2 regions of the Blautia caccae genome follow, and region 2 is predicted to be linked to the other one. Evidence: a T-box and tRNA genes for the amino acid it is inferred to sense, from the RefSeq annotation. Region 2 holds a T-box; the other holds one or more tRNA genes.
What was found. A T-box is a leader RNA that pairs with one kind of tRNA and senses whether it is charged. The one in region 2 lies ahead of WMO65_RS12570 (valine--tRNA ligase), so its partner is inferred to be a tRNA-Val.

Region 1 (11,706 bases), on a different contig from region 2:
AGGGCATCAGATATCATTGAAAACCTTATGAACAAAACAACACGCGAAAAAGTTGCGGAAGGCGAACAGGGCAGTCTCGGAATCAAAGGTGCCGATGTCACAAGTGAGGCAGAAGAAATCTACGGCCTTCCCAAAGGCGTATATATCTCAGACGTCACCCAAGGCAGCGCAGCAGAGAAAGCAGGCATCACCCCGGGCAGCGTCCTGACTAAATTTGACGGCGAATCCGTCACTGCGATCAGCCAGCTTCAGAATCTGCTCCAGTATTATAAGGCAGGCGAGACCGTGGAGGTAACTCTGCAGGTTCCCGGCCAGAACAACAGCTATGAAGAAAAGACGGTCTCCATCACACTCGGAAGCAGCACAGATACACAGAACAGCCAGGAAAGCAATGCTCCCTCTCCTGCAGGGAATAACTTCCGCTGATACAAATGTCTCATATCATACAAAATGCTCCGGCCGCGGTATTTACAGAACCGCGGCCGGAGCCTCTTTTATCAGTTACTGAAAATTTGACACATAGATATACGCATCCTCCAGCGTCACCTTTGCCGGGCTGCAGGGAACATCCGGCTTTTCCGAACTGATCACCCGGACCGTCATCCCGTCCTCCTGAATCTGTTTGGATGAAACACGGTATTTCTGTTCCAGAGAGCGCACCTGCGCCTCCTCCTCCATTCTGCAGATCCAGGTATGTCCCTCTGCCCTTTTTAACAGCTCTTTCACGGAACCGCTGTAAAGCATTTTTCCTTTTTTGAGCACAGTCAGCTGGCTGCAGGTGGCCGCCAGATCCTCCACCACATGAGTGGAAAACAAGACGGTTCTCCCCACGGCAAACTCCACCAGAAGATTTCTGATACGGATTCTCTCCTCCGGGTCAAGACCGGTCGTAGGCTCATCCACAATGAGAAACTCCGGTTCATTTAAAAGCGCCTGGATCAGGCCGACTCTCCGCTTCATTCCGCCGGACAACTGTTTCATTTTCTTCTTCTGGTGCTCCTCCAGACTTGTCTTTTCCAGATAATAATCAAGCCTTTTTTTACACTCATCTTTTGGTATACCGGACAGTCCTCCCAGATATTCCAGGCATTCCCGTACCGTCAGATTCGGATACAGGGAAAGCTCCTGGGGCAGATACCCGATTTTCTTCTGTATGGAAGGATAATTGTTCTCCCGATACACCAAATGATTCATTAATACATCCCCGGATGAGGGTTTTAACAGCGTTGCCAGCACCCGCATGAGTGTTGTTTTTCCCGCTCCGTTTTCACCCAGAAGCCCGTATACGCCGGAGGGAATTGTAAACGAAACATCATCCAGTGCCTTCACATTCTTTTGAAACGCAACGGTTACATTTTCTAATCTAACTGACATATCTTCACCTTTTTCCTTTCATTCTCTTCTTACCCAAATGTCTGCCGAAATTTCCGACTGCTCCAATGCAGACAGCTCCCAGGACCAGTGCGGTAACCTTCCCGTAAATCCACCGTAAGTCCCCATCCCCCATTTCCATCCCTCCAAATGCAAAGATCTGAAGAAAAAGGGGCAGTTTTAAAGCTCCGCTCGATATAAGAAAAAACCAGAGTGCTGCTGCTGCGCCAATACCCCCCCAAAGGCTCCCGGTTATTTTGGAAATAAGCACCGGAAGTGCTCCGAACAAGACGATACTCGCCGCTGTTGCCGCCATTGCTGTTGCAAAATGATAAAGTTCATTCTCCCGCATATATGGCTGCTGTATAAGATAAAATAATCCGTATCCTGCTGCTGCCGTACAGATCAAAAAAACATACTGAACAGCAAAGCGTTTGAGAATGGTCAGCCTCTGCTGTTTTCCCGGCTTTATGGCAAGTATTTCCCATCCGCCTCCCGGAATCTCCTGATAGCAGGTATCCGCACACAGGACAAGCGTCAGCAGTGTAATATAAGAATCAATGGTCGGCCCGATTTCTTTTACACTTGAAATCCCCCTCACAATCGCCAAAATGAGGATAAAAAACAGGGCACAGATCATTTTATACGGCGGCAGGCTTATTTTTATTTCCTTCATCCAAATACCCTCCTCTTCTTCCATATTCTCACGCAGACCCATATGATCACCGCTGCTGCAATGAGAAGCGCAGTCTGATTCATTAGAGCCAGTGGAGGCGGCGTGGTATCCAAAAACAGTCCCGGAAAGCGGACTATAATAGCCAGAGGCCTTCCGTAATAGCCGTAATTTCCATCCGGCCCGATACTTCCCATATTGGAATAAACCATATACAGGATCAGAAGCGGTGTTGCCGGCAGCGGATTCTTAAAAAGGAAGGCTGTCAGAGCATACACACAGATAACCATAAGAAGATTTGGCAGGACATACACCGCAGCCGCCGCGAATACATCCCATACAGCCACGGGAAACCCCTGTTCCCTTCCTCTGTGCATACACAGAAAAGTAAATACCGCGGTCATAACCGCAAGCGGCAGCAAAAGTGCTGTAAAACCGCCCGCTATTTTCCCGGTCACATACTGCCATGCGGAAACAGGCTTTGTGTGAAGCAATTCATAAGTATTCTTCCTGGTATCCTGAAGGAATAAAAATGCCATCAGTATGGATGAAAAAAACACGAAGAAAAGCCCCGCAAAATCAGTGTATTTCCTGGCAAAATATTCTGAATACCGCATCTGGCTGAATTTTTCATCCATATACGCGTTGACTTCCTCTGCAGTCCCCTGTCTGAGCTCTGCCTCCTGGAAATAATAATTGGCATTGGGATAATCATAATGTTCAATCAGGTAATTCAGGATTTCGTCCTGGCTGTACCCCTCTTCCAGAAACATTTTTGTCATCTGATCCGTTTCCTCTTTGCTGATTCCCGAATCCTCATTGAGATCTCTGCAGATATCCGGCATGGCGATCTCAATCTGTTCTTTTTCTGTGGAAGGAAAATATCCATCCATCACATCCGCGTCATGGATATGCTCTAATTTTGCCGCCTCCACCTGTGCATCACTTTCCCAGTAATGCAGCTTCAGATAAGGCTGCATGATCTGAAAAACCTCAAAGAATATCAGCAGAATACCCACATAATAGATGGGATTTTTGAAATAATTTTTAAGCTCTCTTTTAATTATTACCTTCATATTGTTTTCCTCCTGTCTTGATCTTATTGTAAAACAGAAATCACAACAAAAAGACAACAAAAAAAGAACTGCCAAACATGACAGCTCTTTTACGGAGCAAACACACGGGCCGTGTGAGCATTTTTTTCTGCTGACACGGTCACCACCACATATTCTGAATGTCCTCCTGTGCGTATGGGATATCCCCAGCCGCCTATACCGGAACTCACGATCACCTGAAGTCCGCCGATCTCTTTCCATCCATAATTCAGCTCTGTAAACCCGGTCAGCTCTCCCACCTGCCCGGTAGGCCAGATCTGCCCCGCGTGGGTATGACCGGAAAGCTGAAGGTCCACACCCGCCTCTGCATTTTCCGGAAGTTCTGTGGGCTGATGGTCCAGAAGAAGTACAAAAGTATTGCCGTCTGCCTCCCTGCACAGCTCCTCTATCCCGGTTCTTCCCTTTGGAGAGACCATGCTCCCGACAGAGGCGTCTGTTCTTCCGATGACAGTCAGCTCATCGTTTACGTTATAAACCCGGTCCTTTAGTACAACGATGCCGCTGCTTTCCAGTGTACTGCAAAGCTCCTCCGGTGAATAGGCCGGGGTGCCGGTATACGCATTATAGTCATGGTTTCCGAACACATAATACGTGCCATATTCAGCTTTTACAGCACCCAGGACTTTTGCCGCGGCTTCCATCTCCTGCCTGGATGTATTTTCATCAAATATATCCCCGGTCAGGGCGATCAGATCCGGCTTTTCCCTCTGCATCTTATCGCAGCAGTCTTTTAATTTTCCTATATCCATGGTGGTACCCATGTGAAGATCAGAAATCTGGAGAATTTTCAAATCCCGGCTCAGTTGTTTTTCTGTCTCAATCCGGTATTCGGTCCTTCTGATATCATTTATATTAAAATAACCGTATCCTGCGATCAAACAGATCACCAAAAGAGGAATCGCACCGCTTGCGTGGAGGAACCCCCATATCTTACGGGCTTTTTCCTTTCGGAACTTTCCTCTGCAGATAAAGTAAATGCCATCCATCAAAATACTGAGCACAAAAAAATGTAGGATGATCACAGCTCCCAGCCCATACAGCATCCACCCCTGGGCCACACAGGCAAGTGTTATGAGCAGAGACAAAATTCGCACCGCCTTTTTCTGCTTTCCCAGTCCAAAAAGCCCAAGGAAACGCCTGAAAAAGAAATAGAGATATGTCCCCACGGGGATATAAACCACCAGAGGAAACAGCAGATAACTCATGGATTCAGCCTCCGATGATCAGCCGTTCAGCTTCTCTGCAAAATCAGCCATGGCCTCTGAAATCTTGATCTGCTGCGGACAGACTGCCTCACAGCTTTTACATCCGATACACGCACCGGGCTGCTTCTCTTTTGGTACCGCCTGCAGAGCCATAGGCGCCAGAAAGCCGCCGCCTGTAAAGCAGTGCTCATTATACAGCTCCAGAAGCATGGGAATGTCCAGCTCCTGAGGACAATGGCTGGTGCAGTAACGGCATGCCGTACAGGGCAGGGCAATGTGCTTTACCATGCTGTCAGCGATCTCAAACAGAACTTTTTTCTCCTGTTCATCCAGAGGCTTATCCGTCTCAAAGGTATGTATATTATCCTGCATCTGCGCAAAATCAGACATGCCGGACAGGATCATCTTCACTTCCGGGATTCCCTGCAGGAACCGGAAAGCCCATGCCGGAACATCCTCATCCGGGCGCAGCGCCTTTAACCTGTCACTGTCTTCGGCGGACAGGGAGGCAAGGCGTCCTCCGCGCAGAGGCTCCATTACCCATACCGGAATATGATGGGCATTTAACAGCTCCACTTTTTCTTTTGCATTCTGGAAAGACCAGTCAAGATAATTTAACTGAATCTGGCAGAACTCCATATGCTCTCCGTACGCATCTAAAAAACGCTTCATGACGTCATAGCTTCCATGAGCGGAAAATCCCAGGTGACGGATTCTTCCCTTTTCCTTCTGCTTCATCAGATAGTCGAAAATACCGTATTTCTCATCCAGATACGCGTCAATGTTCATCTCGCACACATTGTGGAACAGGTAAAAATCAAAATAGTCCACCCGGCATTTTTCCAACTGCTTTTCAAATATCTCTTCCGCTTTATCCATATTGGAAAGGTCATACCCCGGGAATTTTGTAGCCAGATAATAGGTACTGCGTGGGTATTGATTTAAAATCCTGCCCATAACGGTTTCTGAATTTCCCTCATGATACCCCCAGGCGGTGTCATAATAATTGATGCCGTGTTCCATGGCGTATGCCACCATCTCAGCGGCTGCCGGTTCATCAATCCTGGAATCCTCTCCGTCAATGACCGGAAGACGCATGGCTCCCATTCCAAGCGCAGATAATCCCATATCCTGAAAATTTTTATAAATCATTTTGTACGCTCCCTTCTTCTGCTTATTGTATCTATTTTATATCATTGCTGCACATGACGCAAATACTTATAACGTATGTTTTTCCATAGCTGCCGGTTATGAATAAGCACTCAGCCTGACTGAACGGCTGCAGTTATAGGGCTGTATCCGTCCGGGATTCTTCTATGCAAAATCCTGCTTTTACATAGGCCCCGCCCAGATCGGCGCTGCCCAGAAGCAGTTTTCCTCCATGCTTCTCGCAGTATAATTTGCTCAGATACATGCCAAGGCCAAAGTGTTTCAGGTCATCTGCCAGATTATCGTGATAGAAGGGTTTCGTGATTGCTTCCGCCTCGGCGTGGAACCCTTCCCCGTCATCCCCCATGGAGATAAACAGCATATTGTCCTTCACTTCCATGGTGATCACAACTATATGGCGGGCATACCGCACGGCATTCCCCAGCAGATTGTCGAACACCTCGCAGATGATAGAAGAATCCCCCCAAAAGTGGTCCGGCATCCCCTCCGCTTTTATGACCGTATGGCACGGTTCCCGGTCTGCCAGGGCCTTTGCTGCCTGTTCCATATACCGAAGCAGAACAGCAGTCTCTATTTTCTCTGCATGCATCTCCCTCTCCTCAATACCGGAGAGCTGTCTCATCTGTTCCACAAAGGCATTCATTCTGTCGATCTGCTGCATTCCTTCCGTCAGCATTTCCTCCATATCCTGCCGACTTAACTGCTCTGTAGGCAGAAACTCTATAAGTGTTTCCTGATATCCCCGCAGCACCGCAAGAGGGGAACGGATATCATGGGCAATGACTGCCTTCAGCGTCCGCTCCTGTTCCACTGCGGACCAGAGTTTTTGGTTGTTTTCCCTAAGCTGGGCGCGCATACGGTCAAATTCCCGGCACAGGCTGCCCATCTCATCCTTCTTCCTGTAATCCACAGGAAAATCCAGATTATTCTCCTGTATTTTCCTGGAGCCTTCTGTCAGTATCTGAAGCGGTTCTTTTATCTTGTCACGATAGAAGCAGAATACCGCGATCACACTGCCGATCATGGGAATGACAAGCATGGTCCAGGTCTCCACGGCATCGCAGATTTCCGTTATGACATGGTCCCTGTGCAGCATATCATTCTGCGCAGGCCTTGTGATCTCAGCGATGTATCCTGTCTTCTCCTCATAATCCGATACTTTGTCCCCGTCCATATAGCCGGCCCAAATCTGCTTCTGCGTCTGTTCCGCCATCCTGACGATTCCCGCAGACAGGAAAAAGGAGATGACAATTGCAAAAGACATATAGAGCACGATAGTTTTTCTGAGCGAAAGATTTCTTATTTTTTCCATCGGTATCCACTTCCCCACACGGTCTCAATATATTCTGTGCCGGTGTACTCTCCTATTTTTCTGCGTATTCTCCGGATCAGCTCTGTGATCACCCTGCTGTCTCCCTCTGCATCATAGCCGCAGACTTTTTCGTAAATTCTCTCCTTGTCAAACACCTGGCCCGGATTCTTGGAAAGGAATTCCACAATGTCGTACTCCAGCTTTGTAAACTCCAGCTCATGGTCATCATAGAGGACTTTTCTGGCGCTGTAGTCTAAAAGCAGGCCCTCCCGGTATCGAAGCTGCGGCCTTTTCCTGTTTCTCTCTTCTCTCTTTATATGCGCCGCGATCCTGGCTTCCAGCTCTTTCAGGCTGAATGGCTTGACAATATAATCATCACCCCCCGAAAGCAGGCCGTTCACCCGGTCCTGCTCCTCCACTCTGGCTGTCAGAAACAGAATGGGACATGAGACAAATTCCCTTATTTTCACACACAGCTCCATTCCATCCATGCGGGGCATATTGATGTCCAGCAAAATCAGGTCCGGGGTATCTTCAATCCTCTTCAATGCCTCCAGACCGTCCTCTGCCAGCAAAATACGGTATCCCCTTAGGCGGAAATAATTCTCCAGCATTTTCAGGAGAGCTTTATCATCATCCACAAACAACAGTTTATACATATATCTTTCCTTTCAGGCTCTATGGGCACCTGTTTTTAAGACAGGGCCTCTTTTATTTTAAAACAGAACGAAAAAAACGGCGCACTTTTTCAAGGTGTCACCAGCTTTTTTGTATCTGCTTATTGTTCCTTCCATTCAGTTTCCATCTCTTCCACAAGATAATGATCACTGCGGCAGTGCATATCAGATATCCCTTCACTCATCTCCTGATACAATTCCGAATGATAAAAAAAATCCAGTGCCTGTTCCAATGGGATGTTGGCAGACCGGGCAAACATTTCAATGATTCTGGAATATTTACGCTGGAGTAATATACGGTTTGCCTGCATCATAACACCTCACTTTTCTGATAAATCAAGTATTTATCCAATATTTCCTGTGAACAGATGCAATATTGCAAATTAGGTTTCTCATACTTTAACCGCTGGATTGCCATATTTTTATCTATTAACCCGTCAAAAAACAGCTCAATTGTATCAAATACCTTATCATTTGCAACTCCTCCGATAATAATATCATACTGCCCTGTGTTCATGCCTCCTCTGCAAGTAATAATATAATCCAGCCATTCCTCTGAATAGCTGGAAAATTCTTTTATCCTGGCCTCATGACGCAGTTTCTTTTCATCCAATTCATACCAAGAGATCACACTTTTCCCTTTTTTCCGTTTAAAACGCAGAGACCATTTTTTCGCCTGTTCATATATGGGTGTAACATAAAATCCTTTTCCGAAATCAAGTGTGTCTCTTGAATAGGAGATATCCGGTTTTCTCACCTCTGTAAAAGAACCATGATATAAAATCATCCCACCACCCCTTCCTGCTGCATATAAGCGATAATATCATCCACTATATATTCTTTACCCAGCGTATGCAGAACTTCATAATTAGGAATAATATATTCTTTTAAAATACTGCTTTTTTCTGTCAGAAGCTCATATACTCTTTCTCCTTTGCATCCAAGCCTTTCAGCTACACTCTCGATGCAGAATACAGAAAATTCCAATTCCTTATCATTCATTGCCAATAACCCCGCTTCCGATTTTACAAATATGCTGCTGTTCAGTTCTATAACTAAAATTATACTATAAAAAACTGCAACATACAAATCAATCCTCCGGAAATCCTCCTGCATTTACCGTACAAAGTCAAGCTGTCAGCAAAACAAACGGCAAAACGGCATAGCCGAAATCGACTATGCCGCCTGCCGGAACAATACTTCTTTATTGAGGGACGCCTTGTCAGCCTCCCGGTTATCCTCATGTATTTTGTTTTATTTTGTCATAACCCTGCAGCCGTTTACCGGCAGCTTGGGCAGGTATTCAAAATACCAGTTCTGCCGTTCACCGGAATATTTCAGTATGGCAGGTATCCACGCATTGGAGACCTGCACATACACATATTGTTCCGGATGAACGGGTATCTTTTTGCTGCCGCCTTTCTCTTTGAGAACACAGGTGCAGCCATGATTCATTAAAGTTCCTATCATGTATGAAGCCTCCTTTACTCTTTTTATAATAAGAGTATACATGGTAATTATGACCATTATTTGGAAAAAATGTTAAGGGTTGGTGATATTTGTATGAAAATACTAAAGTTTTTATGAAAAGCAGCCGTTTCCTGCTCTTTTATGGGATGTGATAAATGAAATACATGGAGATAGCGGGATTCGAACCCGTGACCTATACGTTGCGAACGTATCGCTCTCCCAGCTGAGCTATATCCCCAAAAAAAGAATGGAAGCAAGGAGGCTCGAACTCCTGACCTTTCGCGTGTGAGGCGAACGCTCATCCCAGCTGAGCTATGCTTCCATATGGAATATTATAGCACTTTATCCGGGAAATGCAAGAGAATTTCCGGAAGATTGGTTGTAAATTGGTTGTATATAAATGACAGCAGTGAGACAGCCGAGATAAATATGACTTTACTCGATATAAAAATCTATTGCATCTGCGTTATTAATACTTATCATAGGTTCTCCCGAACCGCGTTCCAGTTCCTTCTCTTTGAACAGATCCTCCGGAACATTAACCGCGCTGTTTGGAATCGTGTTAAACTCCATCTTGATATTATCAGGTAATTTGTCGAAATAAACAGAAACATTCCGAAATGTATTTGACTCCAAACCATCCAGCATAATATTGTGATCCAGTTGATCAGCCATTAAATCAAGCACTACTGCGGAATCCCTGTTTGCCTGAATCCATACGTCTGAATTCAAGGTATTGAGATGAATCTGATTAAATTCACCGGTAGTTTCAATTTTTTCTAATTCTTTTGAGGGTATACAAATAACAATAGAACCCAGGATGTTGTTACTCGAATCCGCGTTATCCATCATCACACAAACATTAAGGCTGTTATCCTTTTCTTCACAACTGATTTCATACTTATTATCGGTATCTAAATCCGCGTTAATAAATTCAAAGCGGTTACTGTCACTCTGTTTTATAACAATGGATCTGGCATTGCCGCTTATATTAACACAGCGAATGTTTCCGACTGCAATATCATCATATATCTTTTTCTGGCCTTCCCCGCCCGCAGATATTAATGCATCCTTTTCTCCTGCACAAGCAGAAAATGCAGTCACACAAAAAATGCATAAACAGAGTAAATAGATTTTTTTTATTGTTCGTTTTTTCATTATAATTACCTTATATTTCATATATTCAGATAGCTGTAACAAATATAATCATATCACACAGCCTGATGATAAACAAGGAATACATGGCTCTGTATGTAAACGGCAAAATCTGTACTACAATTGAAACTCCGATATGTTATCAAAATCATTATTCAATACATAATAAACTTTATTTTGAAACGCAGAATATACAAATGAAACCCTTGTTGCCCAAAGCCCCTTTTGACATACCGATTTTAATACTTTGCATGCGTCAGAAACCGAAAATTTTTTATCATATGCTTCCAGTAATTCTTTAGCAGCTTCATATCTTGTATCGCCCGAAACAATATATGGCTTTGTAGTTTCCGGACTCAGTACGGAATAATTTGTAATCAGCGAAAATTCCTTCTGTTCGTATTTATAACCGATACCTGGTTCAATGATCAGTACACGTCCGTTTTTATCGGAGAGCATAGCCTGCATAGAAGCATCCGGAGCATAAATAATTTCCCGCTCTTGTACTATGTTCAGGGCTTCCTCAAAAGAAACCTCTCCTTTGATGAAATTTTCTGTCAACGCAGATATTGTATAGCAGTTTTCATCCTTTCTGTATGCCGCATTTTCGTTTCCATGAACGTAAAGCAGCGTCCCGACATTCCCGTTTTTATTCACTCCGTGAAAAGAATGGTATTTGTTATCCGGCATTTTTATGCCAATATAAAATCTATTTTTTTCAGTCACTACAGTATGCGTCCACACAGAAAGGTCAATATCGAAATTGAAACCTGTAATTGTGTCTACACCATTAAAAACAAATCTCGTACACATATCTTCACCTCTTGCTTCACTAATTAAAATAGTATTTTAACTAATTATATTAGTATATTATATTGAATTTGTAGAAATGTCAATATATATACACATTTTTCTAATAGAATTATTGACGATACTAATTTAATTAGTTAAAATTATGTCTATATTTATTTTATGAGGTGCATAACATGAAAACAACCAAGGAAGCAGTAATAAGAGCTGCATCTGACCTGGCAGATGAAAAAGGATTAAATAATGTTTCTCTAAAATCAGTTGCGGAAAAATTGAATATTCGTACCCCGTCTTTGTATAATCACATAGAAAGTCTGGATCATCTCCTTTTAGAAGTAGCTCATCAGGGCATGAGGTGTATGAATGATAGGATGACTCAGGCAGCCATTGGCAGCATTGGAGAGACAGCAATTCAAAAGGTTGCTGCTGCATATCTCGATTATATGATTGAGCATCCCGGAGTTTATGAAACGATTCAATGGATTTCATGGCACGGTACAGAAGAAACAAGCTCCATCTTTCATAATTATATCTTACTTTTATCAACCCTTATTCGCTCCTGCCCATTTAAAGAAGAAAACACAACAGATATTTTGAATATGCTGATGGGTACGCTTCATGGATACACAACTTTACAGCTAAGATACGCATTTTCAAATCCCGATAAAGTAAGGGATGGATTATGTAATGCTATCCATACATTATTTTTAGGTATACATCAGAAATACGATTAGCAAAATATTTATTA
Region 2 (11,706 bases):
CTTTTTCCGGTGCGGGAATTATGTTGTCAGCCATTGGGATTCTGCTGATATTGGTATTTGTCCTGGTTGTGGTTAAGGTGGTACCGGCTGTGTTCCGCTGGGTCATAGATTTGATCCAGAGGATTGTGCACAGAGGAATAAGGGGAGGTGACCATTCATGAAAAAGTTTACGAAATTCTGTCTGATCACAGCATTAGTGCTGGCGGTTGTGGGAGGTGCCCTGTTTTTATCGGGCCTCGTTATGGGGGCTACCTGGGAAGGGGTGGCAACGGCTGCAGAGAATGGAATTAACTGGATTCCTTTTAAAAGCTGGATGCGTTATGACAATGATTATGAATTTACAGAATCTCTCGACAATATTAAAGATACGCTGAAAGGAGAAGCGGATAAGGAGTTTGAATTTGACGCAGACCAGGTAAGGGAACTGGATGTGGATACAAAATATGCTTATGTTTCCGTGATCCGTTCTTCAGACAAGAATAAGATACGCGTCAGAGTCTATTCCAATAAGGATAAGGTGAATTTTGACGAAGATGACGGCCGGCTCTCCGTAGAAAGATCCTACCGCAGACGTTCTATAGAAAAATATCCGATTCAGATTGAGATTCCGAAAGACAAAAAGTTTGAGGAAGCAGAACTCCATATCGGGGCAGGAGCGTTGGAGGTTCAGGATTTAGAGGCAGAAAAGCTTACTATGTATGTAGGGGCAGGCAGTGCGGAGACTACCGGAATCATCAGGGCCGATGAAGCAGAACTGGGAGCAGGTATGGGAACAATGGATATTGCCTTTATAGAATTCAATACAGGTTCCCTGGACTGCGGAATGGGCACGGTAAACGCCAGATTAGCGGGAAAACGCCAGGATTACAGCACAGATATAGACTGTGGCTTAGGGTCCGTCAATGTGGGCAGCGAATCTCACAGCGGCGTCAGTTCCCTGAGGACTGGTGACAGCAATGCTCCGAAATATTTGGAGATAGAGTGCGGAATGGGCAGTGTGGATATACTATTTGAAAACGGGGACTGATTTGCGGGAACCGGCGACAGGAATAGATAAATAGAAAATGTTTTCAGATGAAAGGAGAATGGTTATGTCTGATAAGAGATTGTATAGGTCATCTACAAATTATATGCTGACAGGAGTATGCGGAGGGATTGCGGAGTATTTCAATATTGATCCTACGCTGGTGAGGCTTGCATGGGTAATCCTTTCCTGCTTTGGAATGGTATGGACCGGAATTGTGGCGTACATTATTGCCTCAATTATAATTCCAAAATAAAGAAAAGCGATAAGAGACAAACATAAAGATACAGAGGCTGCAGTGGGGGAACACTGCAGCCTCTGTATTTTTATGTGTGGTGTGTACTTATGATTGTGTGTGTTTTAGTAAGTGAATAACTGGGTCCAGTAATTGGTACCGGAGGCGTTCTGGTGGTAGCCTACGCCTATTTTTGTGAAGTTTTTGTTGAGGATGTTGGCTCTGTGGCCATCGCTGTTCATCCAGCCGTTCATAACCTGTTCCGGGGTTTTCTGACCCCATGCAATGTTTTCGCCTGAGCCGCGGTAAGTGACACCCTGCTGGGTCAGCGCTGTGCTGAAGGAACTTCCGTCAGGACGGGTGTGTGAGAAGGACTTTTCAATCTCTTTTGCTCTGACCTGAGCGGCAGCCTGGATGGAAGTGTCAGCTGTTACAGGTGACAGGCCAGCTTTGGCACGCTCCTGGTTGACAAGATTTACTACCTGCCGGACAAAATTGGCGTTTTCTGTGTCAGTATCCGGGACACTTGGATTTTCTGGCTGGTTGTTGTCCGGAGTACCCGGATTTTCCGGCTGGCTGCCGTCCGGAGTGCCCGGGGTTTCTGGCTGGTTGTCATCCGGAGCATCTGGATTTTCTGGCTGGTTGTTGTCCGGAGTACCCGGATTTTCCGGCTGGCTGCCGTCCGGAGTGCTCGGGTTTTCGGGCTGGTTATTGTCCGGAGTGCCCGGATTTTCTGACTGGTTGTCATCCGGGACACTTGGGTTTTCCGGCTGGTTGTTGTCCGGAGTATCCGGGTCTCCCGGCTGTCCGATTCCCGGGAGTTCCGGGCAGAGGGATTCCAGCCAGCCGGGGATAGAGCAGTCAATTCCCATGCTTTCCAGCTTTTGTTTTAATTCGTCCAGATTGGAGACATTTCCGGCTACGATGATACCCTTGCCCTGCAGATTTTGCTTTACATCTTCAATGCCGGCAGCCTGCACAGTGGCCGGAGCCATTCCCATGGCGCTGACAACAGCCAGCGCAAGAAAACCTGGTAATATTTTATGTTTCATAGAGACCTCCTTGAATTGTTACGAAAATATTATGTAATTGTTACAAGAGCAATAATAACATGATAAGCGAGGGAATGAAACAGGGAACATCTGGAATCCCCAAAGCGCGGCAGACTGACGGAAGTACCTCTGCCGTATAACAACATTTTTTTCAGATATGTTTAAAATGAAAAGAACAGGTCATACTTGAAAGAGACTTTAATTATTTATGAAGGAGTGTGACTTTTCATGAACAAGAAAAACGATGAGAAGATTGACTTAAATAAGATCCCCCGTGAGGAGATGCTGAAATATGAAATCGCAGAGGAACTGGGACTGCTTGATCAGGTTCTGGAGTCGGGCTGGAAGAGCCTTTCTGCCAAGGAGACCGGACGAATCGGCGGCATTATGACAAGAAGAAGACGGGAGAGCAAGAAGACGGACGGTGTATCGTAAAAGCGGTCCGTATTGTAAATGGGGGTTGACTGAACCTTTGCAGAATGGTAACATAAATATGTATAATTCCATAAAACGATCAAGTGCATCCGCACTGGCCGCACAGTGCTGGTGAAAAGGGAATCAGGTGCAAATCCTGAGCGATGCGGTCACTGTAAATGGGAAGCGAAGCCAAAATGCCATTGCATGAAAGTGTGAGAAGGCGGCTGAGCGATGAACCATGAGCCAGGAAACCTGCTTGATGGCAGTAGGGTGAGAACTTCCGTGCAAAGTTTAGAACCTGAATCTTCCATGTGAGATTCTTATTATGGAATGCCGAAAGGCCGAAACCTGAATTTATAGAATTATGCACCAGATTAAACGGCTGGGATTCCTCTGATTTTTATTCCCGGTGTAACCGCACCCTTTTATATAGAAGGAACCGGGATGAAATCAGAGGGATAATATCCCGCATAGGATAGCGTGTATTACGAACAAATGAGGAATAAGTCCGCAGATACGGGCTTATTTTTATTTCTTCACAATTTATTCACTTGACAAAAGAGAACAATGTGATTATGATGGGACGTATGAAAAGGTGATGAGAAAGAGGAGTACATCCCGGAAACTGGCAGAGAGAACGACCCACCGGCTGCAAGGTCGTTTCAGAGGAACGGATGGAAGGTAGCTTTTGAACCGGAGGGCTGAACAGAGTGGTTTGTAAAGGATGAATCAGGAGTAGGCCTTCACGCGTAGTCTGCGTTAACGGACATGAGTGAGAAAAAAAGGTGGTACCGCGGAAGATTTCGCCCTTTACAGTTTATTCTGTAGAGGGCGTTTTTTATTGTAACACAAAACGTCTGCCGGGCAGGATACTCTATGCATACAAAAGGAAGATGGCTGCACGCGGGATTCCATTTCATTTTAAGGAGGAGATTATGAGCAAGGAACTTGCCAAAACTTATGACCCCAAGGGACTGGAAGACAGAATTTACCAGAAATGGCTGGACAACAAATATTTCCACGCCGAAGTAAACAGAGATAAAAAACCATTTACCATTGTGATGCCTCCGCCCAATGTAACAGGACAGCTTCATATGGGACACGCACTGGATGAGACCATGCAGGATATCCTCATCCGATTCAAGAGAATGCAGGGATACGAAGCACTGTGGCAGCCGGGCACGGACCATGCAGCCATTGCCACAGAGGTCAAAGTTATTGAGAAGCTGAAAGAACAGGGCATTGACAAGAACGAGATCGGAAGGGAAGCATTCCTGAAACACGCCTGGGAGTGGAAAGAGGAATACGGCGGCAAGATCATCAACCAGTTGAAAAAGCTGGGCGCCTCCGCTGACTGGGACAGAGAACGTTTCACCATGGATGAGGGCTGTTCCGAGGCTGTACAGGAAGTTTTCATTAAATTATACGAAAAAGGTTACATCTACAAAGGATCCCGTATTATCAACTGGTGTCCGGTATGCCAGACATCCATCTCCGACGCAGAGGTAGAGCATGAGGACCAGGACGGATTTTTCTGGCATATCAATTACCCCATCGCAGGGGAAGAGGGCCGTTATGTGGAGATTGCCACCACACGTCCTGAGACGCTTCTGGGTGATACGGCGGTTGCTGTCAATCCGGAGGATGAGAGATACAAAGACCTGGTTGGAAAAATGCTGAAGCTGCCGCTCACAGACAGGGAAATCCCGGTTGTGGCAGATGAATATGTAGACAAGGAGTTTGGTACCGGATGCGTGAAGATCACACCGGCCCACGACCCCAATGACTTTGAAGTGGGAAAACGCCATAACCTGCCGGAGATCAACATCATGAACGACGATGCCACCATCAATGAGCTGGGCGGCAAATATGCAGGAATGGACCGCTATGAGGCCAGAAAAGCCATGGTCAGAGACCTGGAGGAGCAGGGGCTGCTGGTAAAGGTAGTGCCTCATTCCCACAGTGTGGGAACCCATGACCGCTGCGGCACTACAGTGGAGCCAATGATCAAGCCCCAGTGGTTTGTCAGAATGAAAGAGATGGGAGAGGCTGCCATTAAGACACTGGAAGACGGAAGTCTGCAGTTCGTACCGGACCGTTTTGATAAAATCTATATGCACTGGCTGGAGAATATCCGTGACTGGTGTATTTCCCGCCAGCTCTGGTGGGGACACAGGATCCCTGCTTATTACTGCGACAAATGCGGTGAGGTAGTGGTAACCCGTGACATGCCGGAAGTTTGTCCAAAATGCGGATGTGAGCATCTGACACAGGATGAGGATACCTTAGATACCTGGTTCTCCTCCGCCCTCTGGCCCTTCTCCACACTGGGATGGCCGAAGAAAACGGAAGAGATGGATTATTTCTATCCCACAGATGTGCTGGTAACAGGCTATGATATTATTTTCTTCTGGGTTATCCGTATGGTATTCTCAGGTCTGGAGCAGACAGGCAGGACACCGTTCCACCATGTTCTCATCCACGGTCTGGTGCGTGATTCCCAGGGCCGCAAGATGAGCAAATCCCTGGGGAACGGCATTGATCCCCTGGAGGTTATTGATAAATACGGCGCTGATGCCCTGCGCCTCACCCTCATGACAGGAAACGCGCCGGGCAATGATATGCGTTTCTACTGGGAGAGAGTGGAAGCCAGCCGCAACTTTGCCAACAAGGTATGGAACGCGTCACGTTTCATAATGATGAACCTGGAAAAAGCGGAGGTTCCCGCTGAGATTGACCTGAATACCCTGACCGGAGCGGATAAGTGGATCCTCTCCAAAGTGAACAAACTGGCAGAGGAAGTTACAGAGAATCTGGACAAATACGAGCTGGGCATTGCGGTTCAGAAAGTATATGATTTTATCTGGGAAGAATTCTGTGACTGGTATATTGAGATGGTAAAACCAAGGCTGTACAATGACGAGGACAACACCAAGGCAGCAGCCCTCTGGACACTGAAGACCGTTCTGGGCAATGCGCTGAAGCTTCTGCATCCTTATATGCCTTTTATCACAGAGGAAATCTTCTGCACCCTTCACCCTGAGGAAGAGTCCGTCATGATCGCTTCCTGGCCGGTGAAGACAGAGGCATGGAACTTCACAGAGGATGAGCGCGCGGTTGAGATCATCAAGGAAGCTGTAAGAAGCATCCGGAATGTTCGTACCGATATGAATGTACCACCAAGTAAAAAGGCGAAAGTATACGTGGTATCAGAGGAGGAGGAGATCCGTCAGGTCTTTGAGAACGGAAAAGTCTTCTTCGCAGCTCTGGGATATGCCAGCGAAGTGACCATCCAGGCTGACAAGACGGGAATTGCGGATGACGCTGTCTCTGCGGTAACTTCAAAGGCAGTCATCTACATGCCTTTTGCGGAGCTGGTGGATATCGAGAAGGAAATTGAGCGTCTGAACAAAGAGGCCGAACGCCTGAACAAAGAGCTTGCCCGTGTAAATGGAATGCTGAGCAATGAACGGTTCCTGAGCAAAGCTCCCGAGAGCAAGGTGGCTGAGGAGAAGGCCAAACTTGAAAAATACACAAATATGATGGAACAGGTAAAGGAAAGGCTTGCACAGCTTGGCAGATAACTGCGCAGGCTATAGGAGAGTTAAATATATGAATGAGAAGTGGTTAAAATATCTGAACCGGCTTTCTCTGCCGATTCAGATGGTAGTGGTTATGATGGGGTATTTTGTGATAGAAGCAATCTCCAGACATTCCGTCCGCGAAGCATACACTTACATGACGGAAAGGCCTCTGGTGTTTCTCTACAATTCCTTTCTGATCTTCACTACCACACTGTTAGTATATCTGGTGCGCCGGAGGGTTTTTATGAGAACCCTTCTGGCTATCTTCTGGCTGGTACTGGGAATTATCAACGGCGTGCTTCTGGCAAACCGTGTCACTCCCTTCACCGGGCCGGATCTGCACCTGATCACAGATGCGTTTAAAATCGCCAATAAGTATCTGTCACCTGTCTTTTTTGTGATCGTGATCATATTGGCAGCAGCGGCGCTCATTGGACTGGTATTTCTGTTTTTGAAGGGACCGAAGTATCAGGGAAAAATGACATATAAACTCAATATCCCTCTGGTGCTGGCCGGGGTGCTGGCATTTGCCGGAACTACCAAGCTGGCACTGGAGAAGAGGGTATTGTCCAACTATTTCGGAAATATTGCGTTTGCCTATGAAGACTATGGATATCCTTACTGTCTGGCAACCACCATATTTAACACAGGCATCAGCTGTCCCAGGGATTACTCTGAGGCATCCATCAAAAGAATCGAGAAGAGCGAGAGCGGCCTTGCCGAGACGGGAGAAAAACGTCCCAATATTATTTTCCTGCAGCTTGAGTCCTTCTTTGATCCTACGCTGGTGAACTTCCTGAAGATTTCTGAGGACCCGATTCCAACCTTCAGGAAACTGATGAAGGAATATTCCTCAGGCTACTACAAGGTGCCCAGTGTGGGCGCGGGAACAGCCAATACGGAGTTTGAATCCATCACGGGCATGAGCCTGCGCTATTTCGGACCGGGGGAATACCCCTACAAGAGTATCTTAAAAGAGACCACCTGTGAGAGCGCGCCCTATGTGTTAAAGAATCTGGGATACAGCACCCATGCCATACACAACAATGAGGCAAACTTTTACGGCAGAAGGAATGTATTCGCCAATCTGGGATTTGACAGTTTTACCTCAGAGGAATACATGTCAGAGCAGGATGACACTAATCCAAATGACTGGATGCGCGACAGGAACCTGACAAAATATATTATGGAAGCACTGGAATCATCCGACGACCCGGATTACATTTACACCATATCCGTACAGGGCCATGGGGATTATCCGGAGGAGCCTATGATCGATGACCCCAAGATCACCGTCACCGGCGGAGAGTCCGAAGCTGTCAATAATAAATGGGAGTATTACTGCAACCAGATTTATGAGATGGACCAGTTTGTCAAGCAGCTTACGGAAACTCTGGCCGAATATGATGAGGACGTTGTGCTTGTCATGTACGGTGACCACCTTCCGACCATGGGTCTGAAGGTCAAGGATGTGAAGAACCGCTATCTGTTCCAGACAGAGTATGTGATCTGGGACAATATGGGGCTTGAGAAGAAGGATGCCAATGTGGCAGCCTACCAGATGGCAGCAGAGGTGATGGACCGTGTGGGAATCCATGAGGGAAATATTTTCCGCTTCCATCAGGCCAGAAGGCAGACGAAAAATTACCAGGTGGATCTGGAAACCCTCCAGTATGATATCCTGTATGGAAAACAGTATGTCTACGACGGTGAGAATCCTTTTGAACGGACAGAGATGCATCTGGGAGTAAAAGACGCTGTGCTTGATAAGATCGAGAAGATCTCAGACGGCAGGTATTATATCACCGGTGAGAACTTCACCCAGTCCGCGTATGTGGAGGTGAACGGTGAACTTCTGGAAACCACCTATATCAGCCCAACCACACTTCTGCTGAATGATGTGGAGTTAAAAGACGGGGATGAGGTGGATGTAGCGATCCGAAGCAACAGTTCCACCCGCAAGGTACTCACCAGAACCGACAGTATTATCTACAAAGTGCCTGTGGAGCCGCTGACTCCGGAGGTACCGCCTCTGGACGATGAGAACAAAGAAGGCGGGGCGGACACCATTGACCCGAATGCGGCGAACAAAGAAGGCGGCGCCGCCGGGAATCCCATAGGGGAAGAAAATAACACCGGGACAGCCGCCGGAGAAGGGCCGATAGAGGTACCTGATGTGGAAAACCCGGTCCAGAATTAAAAACTTTTAAAAGAACCGACATAATTTGCTTGCATATTGTCACCACTTCATTATAATGATAAGTGACCTGTTACAATCCGGCGGCTACTGTCCGGACTGCAGCAGACGGTCTTGTCCTTATAAGGGGAAGTGGTGACTTTCCTATATAGATAAGGCTTACCAAAGACGGAAAGAAGGAAAACGCTTTTGTTTACTTATGAAAAAGCAGCAGCATACATTGAAGAAATTCCAAAATTTACAACGAAAAACAAACTGGAACACACCAGGAAATGCCTGGACATGCTGGGCAGTCCCGATAAAAATAGAAAGATAATCCATGTGGCAGGAACCAACGGAAAGGGAAGCGTCTGCGCTTTTCTGTCCACCATGCTGGAGGAAGGCGGTTACAGATGCGGACTTTTTACATCCCCGCACCTGATGAAGATCAATGAGAGATTCCAGATCAATGAACAGATGGTTTCAGATGAAAAATTTCTGGAGGCTTTTCTGAAGGTGAAGGAGCTTTCCGACCGCCTTGTGGAGCAGGGGGATTACCATCCCACATATTTTGAGTTCCTGTTTCTCATGGGAATGCTGATTTTTGAAGATGAGGATGTGGATATTGTTGTACTTGAGACAGGCCTTGGGGGAAGACTTGACGCTACCAACTCCATTTTGAATCCATTAGCCTGTGTCATCACATCCATCAGTCTGGACCATGTGGAATATCTGGGAGATACCATCGACAAGATAGCCGGGGAGAAGGCTGGCATAATCAAGAAGGGTGTGCCGGTCATCTTTGACGCGAACAACGAGACAGCAGCCGCTGTGATCCGCAGCCGGGCGGAGGAGCTTGGATGTCCCGCCCATGAGGTGAGGGCAGAAAGCCAGAAGCTTTTATCCTACACGCCAAAAGGAATCGGTTTTACTTTTGATTCCGCTGTTTACGGGACGACAGAGCTGTTTGTTCCGTTTATTGCAAAATACCAGATGATGAATGCCTCACTGGCAGTGGAGACAATGGGTGTCCTCAGGGAAAACCACGGGATAGGAAAGGAAACTTTGAAAAAGGGCCTTGAACATACAAAATGGCAGGGCAGAATGGAGACCATACTTCCGGGAGTGATCGTGGACGGTGCCCACAATGAGGACGGGGTTGCCCAGTTTGTGGAGACAGTCCGGCATTTTCAGGAGGAGTTTTCCATAACGCTTTTGTTTGCCACTGTTTCGGATAAGGACTATGAGGATATGATTCGCAGAGTCTGCAGCGGACTCAGATTTGCCAATGTGGTGACAACAGAGATATGGGGCAGCAGGAAGCAGTCATCAGAAGAGCTGGCAGAGCTGTTCCGGGCAAACGGATGCAGCAGTGTAATGGCAGTGCCGGATTCGGGAGAGGCATTTGAGAAGGCATACGCCCTGAAGGGGGACGGCCTGATGTTCGTTGTGGGTTCCTTGTATCTTGCCGGGGAGATAAAGGATTACGTTAGGAGGAGAATGAATGATTAATTACGAGGAAGAACTGAAGAAATTCCAGCCGTGCCTGGATGTGGATGATGCGGAAGGCAACATCTACAAACAGGATCTGACGGATGTGATCGATATTTTGAAGGAAATGCTGAAAGAAACCAATGGAACGGCTAAGAATTAGGGAGAAGACAGATGAATTGTATGATATGCCAAGCACAGCTCAACACTTCACCTTACTGCCCAAAGTGCGGGTGTAATGTGACCGCCCAGAAAAAGGCAGTGGCACTGTCCAATCTCTACTACAATCAGGGGCTGGAGAAGGCACAGATCCGTGACCTGTCCGGAGCCATCACCTGCCTGAAACGAAGCCTGAAGATGAACAAATGCAATATCCAGGCCAGAAACCTTCTGGGTCTGGTGTATTTTGAGACCGGAGAGGTAGTGGCAGCTCTAAGTGAATGGGTCATCAGCAAGAACATTATGCCGGACGGCAATGTGGCTTCAGATTACATCAACAAGCTGCAGAGCAATGCCAACCGGCTGGACACCATCAATACCAGCATCAAGAAATATAACCAGTGTCTCGCATACTGCCGTACCGGAAATCTGGATATGGCTAAGATGCAGCTTAAGAAGGTGCTGACCAGCAATCCAAAGCTGATCAAGGGTTATCATCTGCTCTCTCTGATCTATATAAAGGAAGAAGCATATGAAAAGGCCAGAAAACAGCTTAAAATTGCGGCGAAGATAGACAAGACCAACACCACCACTCTGCGTTTTCTGCGGGAGGTGGATGACCAGACCGGTAGAATGACCAGTCTGGAGCCAAGATTCAGGGCAAAGGAAAAGAATCGTGAGGAAAAAGACGGGCGTGTGATCTACAACTCAGGAAATGACACCATCATTCAGCCCCCGGAATACAGGGAGAGGACCGTGACCAATACGCTGATCAATCTGATCATCGGCCTGCTGGTGGGGGCCTCTGCGCTCTGGTTCCTCATCGTTCCGGCCAAGACGCAGAAGATCAACAATGAGGCCAACAAGAAGATCGTGGAATACAGTGACAAGGTAGCCACCCAGGCAGCGGAGATAGACAGGATGCAGCAGGAGATTGACGCTTCCTCCCAGTCGGTGAACACGGCCAATGAGCAGATCGCCCAGGCCAACACCAAATCGGAGAGCTATGATAACCTGATCAAAGCCTGGCAGGCATACAACAGCGGTAACTACCAGAATGCAGCCAACGCTCTTGAGAGTGTGGATGCATCCCAGTTGTCTGTGGATGCCAAGGCCATGTATGATACCATCATGAACGAGATCGGTGAAACCGTTAAAGCGGGATATAAGAGCACAGGCATCACGGCGTATGAAGGACAGGATTATGCCGCTGCCATTGACAATCTGCTGAAGGCACAGGAGATAGGAGATCCGGATTATGACTCCATGTTCTATCTGGCCCAGTCTTACCAGAAGAGCGGGGACAACGCCAATGCCATTGTCTGGTATCAGAAGATCATAGACGCATTTCCGGGTACCAGCTATGCCAGCGACGCAAAGGATTATATGACTGCCATCGGCGGAACACCCACAGGGCAGGACGGCGGCGGGGATGGTTCCCAGGCACCGGCTGACCAGGGGGAGCCTCAGGATGACACCGGAGGAGAGACAGATGAGGGCCAGGATAACGGCGGCGGTGAGGACGGATTGGATTCCGGAAATACAGATGGAAACCAGGACGACAATAA

Region 1: it encodes a tRNA-Val, which carries the amino acid that the T-box ahead of WMO65_RS12570 (valine--tRNA ligase) is inferred to sense. The anticodon was not compared.

What each region holds. Positions count from the first base shown of each region.
Region 1 is NZ_JBBMFP010000004.1:219,939-231,644, forward strand. Features, by position in the region: gene WMO65_RS06095 (S1C family serine protease) at 1-426, shown strand, start outside; gene WMO65_RS06100 (ABC transporter ATP-binding protein) at 502-1,374, opposite strand; gene WMO65_RS06105 (hypothetical protein) at 1,379-2,047, opposite strand; gene WMO65_RS06110 (ABC transporter permease) at 2,044-3,120, opposite strand; gene WMO65_RS06115 (metallophosphoesterase) at 3,210-4,364, opposite strand; gene WMO65_RS06120 (aldo/keto reductase) at 4,383-5,516, opposite strand; gene WMO65_RS06125 (HAMP domain-containing sensor histidine kinase) at 5,650-6,846, opposite strand; gene WMO65_RS06130 (response regulator transcription factor) at 6,834-7,505, opposite strand; gene WMO65_RS06135 (DUF3791 domain-containing protein) at 7,625-7,834, opposite strand; gene WMO65_RS06140 (DUF3990 domain-containing protein) at 7,834-8,310, opposite strand; gene WMO65_RS06145 (DUF3791 domain-containing protein) at 8,307-8,525, opposite strand; gene WMO65_RS06150 (hypothetical protein) at 8,778-8,993, opposite strand; tRNA gene WMO65_RS06155 (tRNA-Ala) at 9,159-9,231, opposite strand; tRNA gene WMO65_RS06160 (tRNA-Val) at 9,242-9,315, opposite strand; gene WMO65_RS06165 (hypothetical protein) at 9,429-10,151, opposite strand; gene WMO65_RS06170 (Ntn hydrolase family protein) at 10,266-10,961, opposite strand; gene WMO65_RS06175 (TetR/AcrR family transcriptional regulator) at 11,135-11,692, shown strand.
Region 2 is NZ_JBBMFP010000010.1:36,587-48,292, reverse strand. Features, by position in the region: gene WMO65_RS12595 (DUF1700 domain-containing protein) at 1-161, shown strand, start outside; gene WMO65_RS12590 (DUF4097 family beta strand repeat-containing protein) at 158-1,027, shown strand; gene WMO65_RS12585 (PspC domain-containing protein) at 1,092-1,280, shown strand; gene WMO65_RS12580 (CAP domain-containing protein) at 1,385-2,311, opposite strand; gene WMO65_RS12575 (alpha/beta-type small acid-soluble spore protein) at 2,540-2,746, shown strand; cobalamin riboswitch at 2,811-3,002, shown strand; T-box leader at 3,318-3,542, shown strand; gene WMO65_RS12570 (valine--tRNA ligase) at 3,664-6,312, shown strand; gene WMO65_RS12565 (LTA synthase family protein) at 6,341-8,512, shown strand; gene WMO65_RS12560 (bifunctional folylpolyglutamate synthase/dihydrofolate synthase) at 8,699-10,000, shown strand; gene WMO65_RS12555 (hypothetical protein) at 9,993-10,142, shown strand; gene WMO65_RS12550 (tetratricopeptide repeat protein) at 10,154-11,706, shown strand, end outside.